3 regions of the Bradyrhizobium sp. CB2312 genome follow, and region 2 is predicted to be linked to each of the others. Evidence: predicted binding sites of a transcription regulator. Region 2 holds the regulator's gene; each other region holds the start of a gene.
What was found. The regulator LexA, encoded in region 2, represses DNA repair genes until DNA is damaged. The targets are predictions, from matches to a motif close to TGTTCNNNNTGTGTTCNG.

Region 1: QA642_RS36855 (PA0069 family radical SAM protein) is a predicted target of LexA. The motif match lies at 4,096-4,113, and genes of this name have one in related genera.
Region 3: QA642_RS33925 (DNA repair protein) is a predicted target of LexA. The motif match lies at 3,471-3,488, and genes of this name have one in related genera.

The regions. Positions count from the first base shown of each region.
Region 1 is NZ_CP121668.1:7,587,917-7,592,819, reverse strand. It holds gene QA642_RS36865 (acetate/propionate family kinase) at 310-1,503, opposite strand; gene QA642_RS36860 (phosphoketolase family protein) at 1,510-3,924, opposite strand; gene QA642_RS36855 (PA0069 family radical SAM protein) at 4,135-4,903, shown strand, end outside.
Region 2 is NZ_CP121668.1:4,838,359-4,843,261, forward strand. It holds gene QA642_RS23755 (ComEC/Rec2 family competence protein) at 1-546, shown strand, start outside; gene QA642_RS23760 (hypothetical protein) at 555-989, opposite strand; gene QA642_RS23765 (hypothetical protein) at 1,184-1,396, opposite strand; gene lexA (transcriptional repressor LexA) at 1,593-2,294, opposite strand; gene glp (gephyrin-like molybdotransferase Glp) at 2,471-3,682, opposite strand; gene QA642_RS23780 (hypothetical protein) at 3,904-4,098, opposite strand; gene QA642_RS23785 (HAD family phosphatase) at 4,244-4,873, opposite strand; gene QA642_RS23790 (alpha-hydroxy acid oxidase) at 4,882-4,903, opposite strand, start outside.
Region 3 is NZ_CP121668.1:6,949,498-6,954,400, forward strand. It holds gene QA642_RS33915 (error-prone DNA polymerase) at 1-1,128, opposite strand, end outside; gene QA642_RS33920 (DNA polymerase Y family protein) at 1,125-2,720, opposite strand; gene QA642_RS33925 (DNA repair protein) at 2,617-3,405, opposite strand; gene QA642_RS33930 (putative DNA modification/repair radical SAM protein) at 3,568-4,803, shown strand; gene QA642_RS33935 (UdgX family uracil-DNA binding protein) at 4,803-4,903, shown strand, end outside.

The sequences.
Region 1 (4,903 bases), 2.7 Mb from region 2:
CCCCTTGTGGGAGAGGGCAGCACCGCTGGGAGACACAAACTCACTGGGGTGAGGGGTCTGTCTCCGCATGTTCATTCGCAGATGTGACCGCGGATAGAGACCCCTCATCCGGCGCTTCGCGCCACCTTCTCCCACAAGGGGAGAAGGGAAGAACGCATCTCATCACGCTCTATTTGGCTGGATTCGCCGTCGTTCGCAGTATCGTAGGGTGGGCAAAGGCGCGCTCGCGCCGTGCCCACCACCGAGAATTGGTGGGCACGCTTCCGCCTTCGCTCTTCGAGCTACGGCGGACAGGTCGCTTTGCCCACCCTACGATACTGTCCCGGTAGCTTGCAGCACCGAGACGCAATGCCGTGCGATCGTCAGTTCTTCGTTAGTCGGGATGACGAAGACATCCACCGCCGAGGCGCCGGCATTGATCCGCCCGCGGCCCGCGTCATTCGCCGCCGCGTCGATGCGCACGCCGAGCCACGCAAGACGCTCGCCGATCGCGCTGCGGATATCGCTCGCATGCTCGCCGATGCCGCCGGTGAAGACCAGGCAATCCAGCCCGCCGAGCGTGGCCGTCATCATTGCGACCTGCTGCGCCGCACGAAGCGTGAAGAGATCGACCGCTTCCCGCGCCGCCGCCTCGTGGCTCGCGAGCAGCGTGCGCATGTCGGCCGAGATGCCGGAGACGCCGAGCAGACCCGACTGGTGATAGAGCAGGTGCTGGACGTCTTCGCCGGACATCTTCTCGTGCTGCTGCAGATAGAGCAGCAGGCCGGGATCGATCGTGCCGCTTCGCGTGCCCATCACGAGGCCGTCGAGCGGCGTCAGCCCCATCGTGGTATCGACGCTGCGGCCATCGCGCAATGCGCAGAGGCTCGCGCCATTGCCGAGATGCGCGATGACGATGCGCCTCGTCGCGAGCTCCGGCGCGATTTCCGCGAGGCGGCCGGCGACATATTCGAACGACAGGCCGTGGAAGCCGTAGCGGCGGATGCCGCGCGCCTCGAAGCGCCTTGGAATGGCAAAGCGGCTCGCCGGCGGCGCCATGCTGTGATGGAAGGCGGTGTCGAAGCAGGCGATCTGCGTGAGGCCGGGCCTGATCGCCGCGATGGTGCGGATCGGCTCCAGGCATCTTGGCTGATGCAGCGGCGCCAGCGGCGTCAACGCCTCCAGCCTTGCATAGACACCATCCGTCAGTTCGACCGGGCCGGAATAATCCGGCCCGCCATGAACGATGCGATGACCGACAGCGCGTAAGCGATGACCGCCAAAACGATCCTCGACGAAGTCCAGCACATCGGTGAACAGATCGCCGCTGTTCGCCTCAGACGCCTCCCTGTGCGTCTCGAACAGGTCTTCGCCCGCAGGGCTCTTCACGGCGAGCCGGGGCTTTGCCTCGTGTTCGTCGAGCAGGCCGTTGCAGAGCAGGGTGGGCTCGGCCGCGGAGATATCGAACAGGCCGAACTTGATGCTCGACGAGCCCGAGTTGAGAACGAGAACCGCGTCGGACACGGGGCGTCAATCGCCGGCCTCGGCCGGCGTGTTGCCGCCGGCGCGGTCGGGCCAGACCCAGTCGCGCACCTCAGGCATGTCCTCGCCGTGCTCGCGCACGTAACGCGAATGCTCGATCAGTCTGTCGCGGAACTGCTGCTTCACCTGCGCGGCCTTGGTCGCCAGGCCCGGCACGCGTTCGATCGCCTCGATGGCGAGGTGATAGCGGTCGAGCCCGTTGAGCACGACCATGTCGAACGGCGTCGTCGTGGTGCCCTCCTCGGCAAAGCCGCGCACATGCATGCCGGCATGGTTGGTCCGGTTATAGGTGAGGCGGTGGATCAGATACGGATAGCCGTGATAGGCGAAGATCACGGGCTTGTCGCGCGTGAACAGGCTGTCGAAGTCGCGGTCGGACAGGCCGTGCGGGTGCTGCTCGCTCGGTTGCAGCGTCATCAGGTCGACAACGTTGACGACGCGGATCTTCAGGTCCGGCAGCGCCTTGCGCAGCAGGTCGACGGCGGCAAGCGTCTCCAGTGTCGGCACGTCACCGGCGCAGGCCATCACGACGTCGGGTTCGCTGTCGGCGCCCTCATTGCCGGCCCAGGTCCAGATGCCGATGCCGGCATCGCAATGTGTGGCGGCCTCCTGCATCGACAGCCATTGCGGCGCCGGCTGCTTGCCGGCGACGATGACGTTGATGCGATTGTAAGTGCGCAGGCAGTGATCGGCGATCCATAGCAGCGTGTTGGCATCCGGCGGGAGATAGATGCGGACGATGTCGGCCTTCTTGTTGGCGACGAGGTCGACGAAGCCGGGGTCCTGATGGCTGAAGCCGTTATGGTCCTGACGCCAGACATGCGAGGTCAGGAGATAATTGAGCGAGGCGATCGGGCGCCGCCATGGCAGATGCCGCGTCACCTTCAGCCATTTGGCGTGCTGGTTGAACATGGAATCCACGATGTGGATGAAGGCCTCGTAGCAGGAGAAGAAGCCGTGGCGGCCGGTGAGCAGATAGCCTTCGAGCCAGCCCTGGCAGAGATGCTCGCTCAAGACTTCCATGACGCGGCCGTCCTGCGCGAGATGCACGTCGTAAGGCTCGATCGGCTCCATCCAGACGCGTTCTGTGGCTTCGAACACCGCGTCCAGCCGGTTTGACGCGGTTTCGTCCGGGCCCATGATGCGGAAATTGCGCTCTTGCGCGTTGAGGCGGACGACGTCCCGCAAGAATTTGCCGAGCTCACGCGTCGCCTCTGCAGTGACGCCACCGGGTTGCGGCACGTCCACGGCAAAACTGCGGAAGTCCGGCAGCTTCAGCTCCTTCTTGAGCAGGCCGCCATTGGCGTACGGGTTGGCGCCCATGCGCCTGGTATCGTCGGGTGCCAGCGCCTGAAGCTCGGGGATGAGCGCGCCGTTATGGTCGAACAGCTTCTCCGGCTCGTAGCTGCGCATCCACTCTTCGAGAATCTTCAGATGCGCCGGGTTCTCGCGACAGTTCGCAACGGGCACCTGATGCGCGCGCCAAAAACCTTCGACCTTCTTGCCGTCGACCTCCTTCGGCCCGGTCCAGCCCTTCGGGCTGCGCAGCACGATCATCGGCCAGCGCGGCCGTTCAATCGTCTTGCGACCGTCGCGGGCGCGCTGCTGGATCGAGCGGATGCTGGCGAGCGCGACGTCGAGCGCGTCCGCCATGGCCTGGTGCATCAATTTGGGGTCATCGCCCTCGACGAACAGCGGCTCGTGGCCGAGCCCGCGGAAGAGATCGCGGATCTCGCTGTCGGGCATCCGCCCCAGCACGGTCGGGTTGGCGATCTTGTAGCCGTTGAGATGCAGGATCGGCAGCACCGCGCCGTCATGGGCGGGATTCAGGAACTTGTTCGAATGCCAGGACGCTGCGAGCGGGCCGGTCTCGGCCTCGCCGTCACCGACGACGCAGGCGACGATCAGATCGGGATTGTCGAAGGCCGCGCCGTAGGCGTGCACCAGCGCATAACCGAGCTCGCCGCCTTCGTGGATCGAGCCCGGCGTTTCCGGCGCCGCATGGCTCGGAATGCCGCCGGGGAAGGAGAACTGTCTGAAAAGTTTTCGCAATCCCTCCGCATCGCGCGCGATATCCGGATAGATCTCGCTGTAGCTGCCTTCGAGATAGGTGTTGGCGACCATGCCCGGGCCGCCATGCCCGGGCCCGCAGACATAGATCACGCTGAGGTCAAGCGCGCGGATGACGCGGTTGAGATGGGCGTAGATGAAGTTCAGCCCTGGCGTCGTGCCCCAATGGCCGAGCAAACGCGGCTTGATGTGCTCGGGCCGCAGGGGCTCTCGCAGCAGCGGGTTGTCCAAGAGATAGATTTGCCCGACGGAGAGGTAGTTCGCGGCGCGCCAATAGCGATCGAGCAGATCGAGGTCGCTGCTTGCGGCAGCCGATTGTTGTTGATTTGTCATGTTCATGCCGACCTTCACCCGGGGATCGTCACCAACTGTGTTCCGCGACGATCGATCCCTTGCCGGCATCAAACGGGATCGCTGCGACATGCGTGTTGCGCGAGGTCAAGGCCGCGCGCCCTAAGTTTGGGCGGCTACTGTACATGGGGTTGTTTTCGAGTTTTTTGTTTGTGTTCTTGATTTGTTCCTGTGTCGTGGTATCTTGGCTGCATGAGTCCAGCATCCTCTCATGCTCTCAAGCACCCGCCGGTCAAGGCGCCCTCCGAGCCGGCGGGTGCGGACTCTGATTTTCCCCAGCTTGGCGCCGCCATCGACCGTGCGCGCAGGCGAGGGCGGGGCGCCCAATCCAATGCCAGCGGCCGTTATGAGGCCGAGGCCCGCGTCGCCTTCGACGATGGCTGGCAGAGCCTGGAAGATCTGCCGCCGTTCAAGACCTCGGTCGCGGTCGACACCTCGCGCAAGGTGATCACCCGCAACGATTCACCCGACATCGGCTTCGACCGCTCGATCAATCCCTATCGCGGCTGCGAGCATGGCTGCGTCTATTGCTTCGCGCGGCCGACGCATGCCTATCTCGGCCTGTCGCCGGGGCTCGACTTCGAGTCGAAACTGTTCGTGAAGCCCGAGGCGCCGGCGCTGCTCGAGAAGGAACTCGCCGCGCCCGGCTACGAGCCGCGGATGATCGCGATCGGCACCAACACCGATCCCTATCAGCCGATCGAGCGCGAGCGCAAAATCATGCGCGGCATTCTCGAAGTGCTGGAGCGCACCGGCCATCCCGTCGGCATCGTCACCAAATCGGCGCTGGTGGTGCGCGACATCGACATTCTCTCGCGCATGGCGAGGCGCAACCTTGCCAAGGTCGCGATATCGGTCACCTCGCTCGATCCGAAGCTGGCGCGCACCATGGAGCCGCGGGCCTCGACGCCGCCGAAGCGGCTGGAGGCGCTGAAGCAGCTCTCGGACGCCGGCATTCCCA
Region 2 (4,903 bases):
TCGGCGCGCCAACCGGACATTTTAATTGCCGGGGACGGCCAGAGCGTCGCGGTGCGGGGGCGGGACGGGCACCTGCACCTGATCAGGGCCAGCAAGGACGGTTTTCTGCTCAAGGAGTGGTTGGCTGCCGACGCCGATGTGCGTGACGCCGGCAGTGCCGCGCTGGCTGACGGCGTGTCATGCGACGAGGCCGGCTGCGTCACGCCGCTCGCCGACGGGCGGCTGGTGGCGCTGTCCCTGCGGATTGACGCGCTGGCGGATGATTGCAGTCGCGCTGCATTGGTGGTGACGGTAAGGCCCGCGCCGCCGGATTGCGCGGCGATGGTGGTCGACCGGCAGCGTCTGACGAGGCAGGGCGCGCTGGCGCTGACACAAGCTGGTGAGGGATTTGCGGTGCTGGCGGTGAAAGCGAGGGGCGCAAATCGCCCCTGGTCGCCGGCTGCTGCCGGCGAGGGCGTTTCCGAACTGACCCTCATGCCACCGTCTGGAGCTCCGCGCGTCCGGGACGCAACACCGTCGGAGGCCGACCTTGCGGCGGAGGACTAGGATCTATTTCAACCGATCGGCAGACGCGGCGTTGTCGGCCGGCTGTCGACACCGACCTGCGGCTTGTGCTCGCGCTCGCCCAGCGGCTGGGTCACGGGCAGTTGCAGCACGGTTGCCTGCTGGCCTTCGACGAGCTGTGTCACCAGCACGTATTTGCCGTCGGGGAATTCGATCGCGTCATGATGGCGATCGGGAATGTGCGGATCGATCTTGCCGAACTTGCCGACGCGCGAGTTGACGGTGCGCGTCCAGATCCAGCGATTGTCGTAGCGGACGTTGTCGGCGAAGGCGAGCTCCGTTCCCGGCAGCAGGCAGACCGCGACGGTCGGATCGGCCGCGGAGGCAAAGCCGCGCGTCGAGGTGCCGCGGAACGTTGTCGTCACGATCGTCTCGCCGACCTCGGCAGGGCGCGATGCGACGGCATGCAGGCTGTAGTCACACATCGTGGGTGCTCCTCATGCGGAGATAGCAACCCGTGCCTCTGTCTTACGAGGCGCAGGCCTCTATCAGAGTGGAAGCATAATAGCGTCTGCGCGGTTGTAGGCAAATCTGCGGCTCGCTGCCGCAGCGTGCGATCACATTATCTTTCCCGAATCCGCTGGGAACAAAGTCTGCTTTCGTGCATTCGGTGGGGGTGTCAGCGGCCAGCCGGCGCCGACCAGCCGGAATATGGCCAGACCGCTTGTGACGGTTGCGTCAGCGCATTGCGCGCGTTTCGGACTTGCTCGCTCATTGCAGTCTCCTTGGCCACGTCCTTGCGGACATGGCGGTGCGATGGTGCGGCAACGGCTTGCGACGCTGATGCTGCGACCAGCACCGCGGCTACTGTGCTCAGGATGATCTTGCGCATGAGGTCTCCTCGAACCTTCGCAGCCGAAGCCGTGCTGCTTCGTGCGGCGTGGCGAGGATGTAGCGCCGGGGGAGGGGCCGGATAATCTGCGCGAAACCAGAAAGACTATCCAGCGCGAGCGGACAATCATCCGCTCCGATCTCTGGTCGGCGATGCCGATCGAAGCGCGCGGACAGCGCGCTCAGTACTTCCGGTATCAGTACTTCCGATAAAGCCCGATCAGCTTGCCCTGAATCTTGACCCGGTTCGGCGGCAGGATGCGTACCTCATAGGCCGCATTGGCGGGCTCGAGCGCGATCGAGGCGCCGCGGCGGCGGAAGCGCTTCAAGGTCGCTTCCTCGTCGTCGATCAGCGCCACCACGATGTCGCCGGTGTCGGCGCTCTCGTTGCGCTGGATCAGCGCCATGTCGCCGTCGAGTATGCCGGCTTCCACCATGGAATCGCCGCGCACTTCGAGCGCGTAGTGCTCGCCAGAGCCGAGCATGTCGGGCGGGACGCTAATGGTGTGGCTGCGGGTCTGCAACGCCTCGATCGGCGTGCCGGCCGCGATACGGCCCATCACGGGCACCGCGACGGGACGCTCGCCCTCGTCCGCGGGCGGGCTGGAGGTCGTGCGGACCTTGCCGAGGTTGCCCTCGATGACGCTCGGCGTGAAGCCGCGACGATTGCCGGCGGCGGCCTGCAGCTCAGGCAGCTTGATCACCTCGATGGCGCGGGCGCGGTTGGGCAGGCGGCGGATGAAGCCGCGCTCCTCGAGCGCGGTGATCAGGCGATGGATGCCTGATTTCGAGCGCAGGTCGAGCGCGTCCTTCATCTCGTCGAAGGATGGCGGCACGCCGCTTTCCTTCAGTCGCTCGCTGATGAACCGCAGGAGCTCGTACTGTTTGCGCGTTAACATCTCGACCAAAATCCCCCGGTTGATGTCGTTCGATTCCGAGACGATGAATTCAGCGATAAGTCGCTGCATGCTCGAAACAAATCATGAACGGACACTATATGTTCGATACATGTTCCGCAACTGCTTAATTTACCGTGAACGCGACAAAGTTCGCGCCACGCGTGTGGCCTGCGCGTTCAGACCGGCAGGCGCAGCACCTCGCAAGGTGTGCCGGCTTCGGCCTTCGGCGCGAACGGCGCGCGCACGAGAAGTGCCTGTGCCGCAGCGAGATTCGCAAGCAGCGAGGAATCCTGGTGATTGACGGGAAGGGCGATCAACGTGCCGTCGTCGCGCGTCTCCAGGCGGGCGCGCAGATAATCCTCGCGCTGGTCGTTGGCGCCGACATCGCGGCCGAGCACCGCGCGCTCGCGGCGATGGTGAATCACGGAACGGCCCGACAGCGCGCGAATCAGAGGCACCATGAACAGGAAGGCACACACATAGGATGACACGGGGTTGCCGGGCAGGCCGATCACGCGCATCGCCGCCAGGTGTCCATGCATCATCGGCTTGCCGGGCCGCATCGCGATCTTCCAGAACGTCATCGCGATGCCCTCGGCCTTCAGCGCTTGCTGGACCAGATCGTGGTCGCCGACCGAGGCGCCGCCGGTGGTGATCAGGATGTCGGCGCCGCTCTCGCGGGCGCGGCGGATGCCCGCGGTGGTGGCGTCCAGGGTATCAGCGGCAACACCGAGATCGACGGTATCGGCGCCCTCACTGCGGGCGAGCGCGTGCAGGGCGTAACCGTTGGAATAGACGATCTGGCCGGGGCCAGGCGTGGTGCCCGGCATCACCAGCTCGTCGCCGGTGGCGAGAATCGCGACTTTCGGGCGGCGGCGGACGGGCAGAAGCGGGTGATTCATGCCGGCGGCGAGCGCGAGGTCGCGCTCGGTCAGCCGGATACCCTTGCGCAGCAGCACGTCGCCCGCGCGGAAATCGACGCCGGCCGGGCGGATGTGTCGCCCCGTCACGGCCGTTTCCTTGATCGTGATGCGCCTCCCATCCGCAACCGTGTCCTCCTGGATCACGACTGCGTCGGCCCCGTCGGGAACGACGCCGCCGGTGAAGATCCGCACGGCTTCGCCGGCGCCGACCGATCCCGCAAACGGCCGGCCCGCCGCGACCTCGCCGATCACGGTGAGCTGGGAATCGATTGTCGCGGCATCGGCCGCACGCACCGCATAGCCATCCATCGCCGACATCGCCTGCGGCGGCTGCGTGCGCCGCGCCGCGACGTCGCGGGCGAGCACGCGGTGGAAGGCTTGGTCGAGCGCGACCGTTTCTTCAGGCAGCGGCTCTGCGCCGGCAAGCACCGCGGCAAGCGCGTCAGAAACCGGCATCAGGGCCACGTGTGAGAACTCCAGCTGCGCCCGTTCGGGCAAATCGGCGGCGAGAGTTCTAGCCGAGTGCAGGCGCTGAGGCAAAAAGGCGCTCACGCAGGAGGATTCATCCGCTCTGCAGTGAAGGACAGACGTCAAATCCGCCGCGGCATGATCCAGAAGGCCAGACAGACGGGTACGAGGATGGCCATGGCGAGGATGAGAAGGACGAGAGCCACGGCCAGCATCGGTCAACTCCCCGGCGGCTCGTCCGGACTGACGTCCGGCGCTTTGGGACTCTGATCCTTGTCGGGCAGCGGATCGGCCTGCGATTTCAGGTCGGCGGCCTTGCTGATCAGCTTGGCGGAGAGCTCAGAATCCGAGGTGGTTCTGGCGTATTTCATCAGCAGCGAGGCCTGCTTGGTGAGGTAGGTTTTGCCCAACACGACGATAAGCCCGATGTAGAATTCCCAACGGACTCATGAGTCCGGAAGCCCGTATTCGTTCCGGGAACTCTTTACAAAATTGCACAAAATGATTTGGTTCCTCATTTTGCGTCAGATTAGTTCCAGGCCCCCTGGGCACCGGACGTTAAACCCCGAGCGCCTTCAAGGCGTTCCCGACGGCGGTTGGCGAGGTCACATGCACCGCGGTCAGGCCGCGGGCGCGGGCTCCCTCGATGTTCTCGGCAAGATCGTCGAAAAATACGATCCGGTTGGCTGGCACGCCGATAGCGGCGACGACATGGTCGAAAGCTTCCGCATCGGGTTTGCGCAGGCCGATGCTGGAGGACAGGTAGACCTCGCGGAAATGGCCGAGCAGATCGGCGTATTCCTTCGAGAAATAGTCCACATGCGGCCGGTTGGTGTTGGAGAAGGCGTAGAGCGGCATTTGCCTCGCCGCGCGCGGCAGCAACTCGGCTATGTCAGGCATCTCGCCGGCGAAGATCGCGTTCCAGCCTTCCAGGAACTGGGCGTCGGAAATGCCGATCCCGAGTGAGTTGCGCAGCGAGGCGAAATAGTCCTCGTCGGTGATCTTGCCGACCTCGTGCAGCCGGTAGGCCTCGTCGCGCACATAGCGCGCGACGATGGCTTCGGGCTTGCAGCCGGCGTGCCCCGCCCAGCAATCGATCGCCTTGGAGAAATCGATGTCGAGCACCACGCGCCCGAGATCGAACAAAAGCGCATCGGCGCTGCCGGGAGAGAGCGAGGTCACCTGCATCCTTATCCTCAGTATCGGTACGGGTCGTGG
Region 3 (4,903 bases), 2.1 Mb from region 2:
GCGCTCGAACAGCAGGTCAACCTTGGTCGGGTCGACCGAGGTGATGCCGAGCACGTAGCACACGGCCGAATTCGCCGCCGAGCCGCGGCCCTGGCACAGAATGTTCTGGCTGCGCGCATAGTGCACGATGTCGTGCACGGTGAGGAAGTAATGCGCGTATTTCAGCTCGGCGATCAGCGCGAGCTCCTTGTTCAAAGTGGCGCGCAGCTTGTCGTCGATATCGTCATTGAAATATTTTTTCACGCCCGCCCAGGTCAGATCCTCCAGATGCCCCTGCGCGGTCTTGCCGGGCGGCACCGGCTCATCCGGATATTGGTATTTGAGCTGGTCGAGCGAGAAGTCGATTCTGTCCGCAAAGCGCATGGTCTCCGTGATCGCCTCGGGGAAATCGCGAAACAGCCGCGCCATCTCGCGGGGCGTCTTCAGAAAGCGCTCGGCATTGGCTTCCAGCTTGCGTCCCACCGCCTCGATCGTGGTCTTCTCCCGGATGCAGGTCAGCACGTCCTGAAGCGGACGGCGCGCGGGATGGTGGTAGAGCACCTCGTTGGTCGCGAGCAGCGGCACTTTGGCTTTTGCGGCGAGATCATCGAGCCGCGCCAGGCGGCGGCGGTCGTCGCCGCGATAGATCAGGCTCGCCGCCAGCCACACGCCCTCGGCACCGTTCGCCTTCAGCTTTGCAAGAATATCCAGCACCTGCGCCGGCTCGAAGCGATGCGGCAGCGTCAGGACCAGGAGCTGCCCTTCGGCAAACGCGAGCAGGTCAGCAAACCTGAGATGGCATTCGCCCTTCTCGATCCGTGTGATGTCGTCGCCGCGCTTGCCCCGGGTGAGGAGCTGGCACAGCCGGCCATAGGCGGCGCGGTCGCGCGGGTACACCAAAATATCGGGCGTGCCGTCGATGAAGACGATGCGCGCGCCGATCAGCAGTTTCGGCTTGTGCAGCACCTTGTCATTGTCGAGCTCCTTGTAGGCGCGCACGACGCCGGCGAGCGTGTTGTGATCGGCAATGCCGATTGCGGGGATGCCGAGGATGCTGGCCTGATGCACATAGGCGCGCGGATCCGAGCCGCCGCGCAGGAAGGAGAAATTGGTGGTGATGCCGATCTCGGCATAGGCTGATGTCGTCATGCGAAGAGACCGTGCACATACCAGTTGGGAGACGCGGGCTCGCCGTCGCCGTCGAACACCTCGTTCTCGTAGAGACCGTCGCGAAAGATCCAGAAGCGCAGGCCCTCGGCGTCCTCGATGCGGAAATAATCCCGCGTCAGCTGCTTGCCGTCCTGCCGCCACCATTCCATCGCGATGCGCTCGGGCCCTTCCACCCGCACCACCGCATGCAGCGCGCGGCGCCAGGTGAATTGATGCGGCGGACCGTCGGGCACCGTCGCGAACGGCACCTTGATCGGCTCGGGCTTCTCGAACAGACGCAACGGGCGCAGCGGCGGCTCGCTTTCGGGACGCGCCGGCCATTCGGCCTGCATGGCAGCCGCGAGATGATGCTGGGCGGGCGCGGCCAGCACGGCGCATTCGGGAATATGGGTGTCCTGCGGCAGATGCACGACGACGCGTTTCCCCCCGATCCGCGCGGCGATGCGGTCGATCAGCGCGGCAAGCTCGTCATTGTCGTGGACATGGGCGTCGAGGTCGCGCTGCTCCTGCACCACGATCTCGGTGCGGCTCGCCGACAGGCGCACCATGTCGAAGCCGAAGCCGGGATCGAGGGGATCGGCGAGCGCATCGAGGCGCTCGCGGAACAGGCGGTCGACAACCGCGCTTCGCGTCACCGGCCGCCCGGTCTCGACCATGATCGCGCGCACCACGCCGTCGGTGCGGAAGAACGCGGCTTCGAGGCGCCGTGCGCCCTTGCCCTGCTTCTCCATGGAGGCGATCAACGTATCGGCCAGCCGCGACAGCGTCATCGCGATCATGGTGTCGGTTGCGATCGGCTCGGCAAAGCGCTTCTCGACGATATAGTCGGGCAGCGGCTTGCGCGGATTGATCGGCGCATCGCCCTGCCCCAGCGCATGCGCGAGCAGCGTGGAGAACCGGGCGCCGAACCGCGCCGTGATCTCGCTCGGCGAACGCGAGGCGACATCGCCGATGGTCTTCAGACCGGCACGGCGCAGGCCGGTGGTGATGGCCTCGCCCGCGCCGAGCGCGGACACCGGAAACCGGTCGATCGCCGCCGCCTCGCCGCCGTCGGCGACGATGATGCCTGAAGTCTGCCGCGTCAGCGTGCGCGCACAGACCGAGGTGCCGGCAATTGTCGCGCTGACGGCAAAGCCTTGCCGCGCAAGCGCTCGGACCAGCGTCTGCAACAGCGCGGCCTCGCCGCCGAACAGATGCGCGCAGCCGGTGATGTCAAGGAACAGCCCATGCGGCGCGTCCAGCGCCACCAGCGGCGTGAAGCGGTCGCACCAGTCGGCGATGTCGCTGAGCGTCTTGGCATCGGCCACGACATCGGAGTCGAACACTTTCAGATCCGGACACATCGCCCGCGCATTGGCGAGCGGCTGGCCGATGTACAGGCCGAGACGCTCGGCGGCCTCGTCGAGCGCATGGATCACCAGCGCATTGTTGTCCTTGATGACGACGATGCTCGGTTCATTATTGGCCTTACCCAGCCCGGCGCTGTTGAAGAAGCGCTGGATCCGGTCGATGGGCAGGCGCGGCAGCCACAGGCTGAGAATACGTCGACGATTCACTGAACTGGCACTCATCACAATTCCATTCCATGATCCACCGGCCGCACGGGCCATGACGATTGCGCAACAGCTCGGCATCGAAGCGCGGCGCGCCCCAGGCACTCCATACTGGCCCCGGCGGCGAATGCGCCGCCCGCAGCATCCAGCGCGTCTCCGCGGTCGAGGGCAGCGGCTGCGCCGCCATCCGCAGCATCAGCCCGGTGACGCCTGAAGATTGCGCGGCGAGCGTCAGCTTGCGGCTCGCGACGAGATCGAACTGCCTGACATCACCCCAGAGCTCGAGCACCACAGCGCCGAGCGCATCGCAGGCGAGCGCGTCGGCCGAAGTGCGTAGCGCGCTCTCGACATCGGCGGCGCGCACCATCACGACGCGGCGCGGATCGAGGCCAAGCTCGGCGAGCCCGCTCATCGACAGCGCGCCTGTTTCGAGCTCCGAAAAATCCTGCCGCACCCACAGCAGCGGCCGCTGTCCCGAGACGCGCCCTGCGAGGCCCATGACAAAACCCGTCGCGGCCGTCCCCTGCCGACCCTCGCAAAACACCTCGTGGATCGCCGCGCGCGCGAGCCCGCCCTTCAGCGCGGCGTCGGCCTCGCCATGGCCGAGCGCGACCCGATCGTGATGATGCACGACCTCCGCCGTCTCGATGCGCTCGATCTGGCCGCGCAAGGTCGCAAGCGCGCTGATGCGTGCGCTGCTCATGCTCGCCGCTCCTTCAGAGGTGATTGCCGGTGGCTCTCGAAAAGAGAACCAGCGGCTGGCTCATTTGTTCATGATATGTTCTAATATAAAGCTAACGGCGCCCGAAGAGTCAATCGAATTGGCACGCCAAAGATTCATGAGTGGAATCAAAGAGATTCAAGCATGGACATACAACGCAAACTGGCAATTCTCGCGGATGCCGCCAAGTACGACGCCTCCTGCGCCTCCAGCGGCACCGAGAAGCGGGATTCCAGCGACGGCAAGGGCATGGGCTCGACCGCCCCAGGCATGGGCATCTGCCATTCCTACGCGCCGGATGGACGCTGCATCTCGCTGCTCAAGGTGCTGCTGACCAACGCCTGCAATTACGATTGCCTCTATTGCGTCAACCGCGCCTCCTCCAACGTGCCGCGCGCCCGCTTCACCATCGAAGAGGTGGTCAAGCTGACGCTCGACTTCTACCGGCGCAATTACATCGAGGGCCTGTTTCTCTCCTCCGGCATCATCCGCAGTCCCGACTACACCATGGAGCAAGTGGTGAGCGTCGCGCGAAAACTGCGCGAGGAGCATCACTTCCGCGGCTACATCCATCTGAAGACCATTCCCGAGGCCGACGACGCGTTGATCGCGGAGGCCGGCAAATATGCCGACCGTCTCTCCATCAACATCGAGATGCCGCAGGAGACGAGCCTGCAGCAATTCGCGCCGGAGAAAGATGTCCGAGCGATCCGCCGCACCATGGGCCGGCTGCGGCTGAAGCTCGACGAGGCCGAGGAAAGCCGCACCGCGAAGACGAAAGCAAAACCGCAGCGCTTCGCGCCGGCCGGCCAAAGCACGCAGATGATCGTCGGCGCCGACAACGCGAACGACCACACCATCCTCCACACCAGCGCCAATCTCTACGGCTCCTACCGGCTGCGGCGGGTCTACTACTCCGCCTTCAGCCCGATCCCCGACGCCAGCCGCGCCTTGCCTCTGGTGCAGCCGCCGCTGCTGCGCGAGCACCGGCTCTACCAGGCCGACTGGCTGATGCGGTTCTACGGATTCGACGTCGGCGAGATCGTCGACGACAGCGCGATGCTGCCGCTCGACATCGATCCGAAACTCGCCTGGGCGCTGCGCCATCGCGATCGCTTCCCGCTCGACGTCAACCGCGCCAGCCGCGAGGAGCTGCTGCGCGTGCCGGGCTTCGGCACCAAGGCGGTCGAGCGCATCATCGCGACGCGCCGCACCACCACGATCCGCCTCTCCGATCTCGCGCGCCTGCACGTGCCCCGCAACAAGGCGCTGCCGTTCATCGTCCTCAGCGATCACCGCCCCTCAGCGCACCGCCTCGATGCGGCCGGGCTGATCGAACGGTTCAAGCCGAAGGCAACGCAACTGGGGTTTGGCTTCTGATGCAGTACATCATCCTCGACACCGAAACCGATTTCGACGGCTGGCGCAAAGCGGCGCGTTCACTCGTGCTTCATCATGTGGAGCCCGCCGATGTCACCTG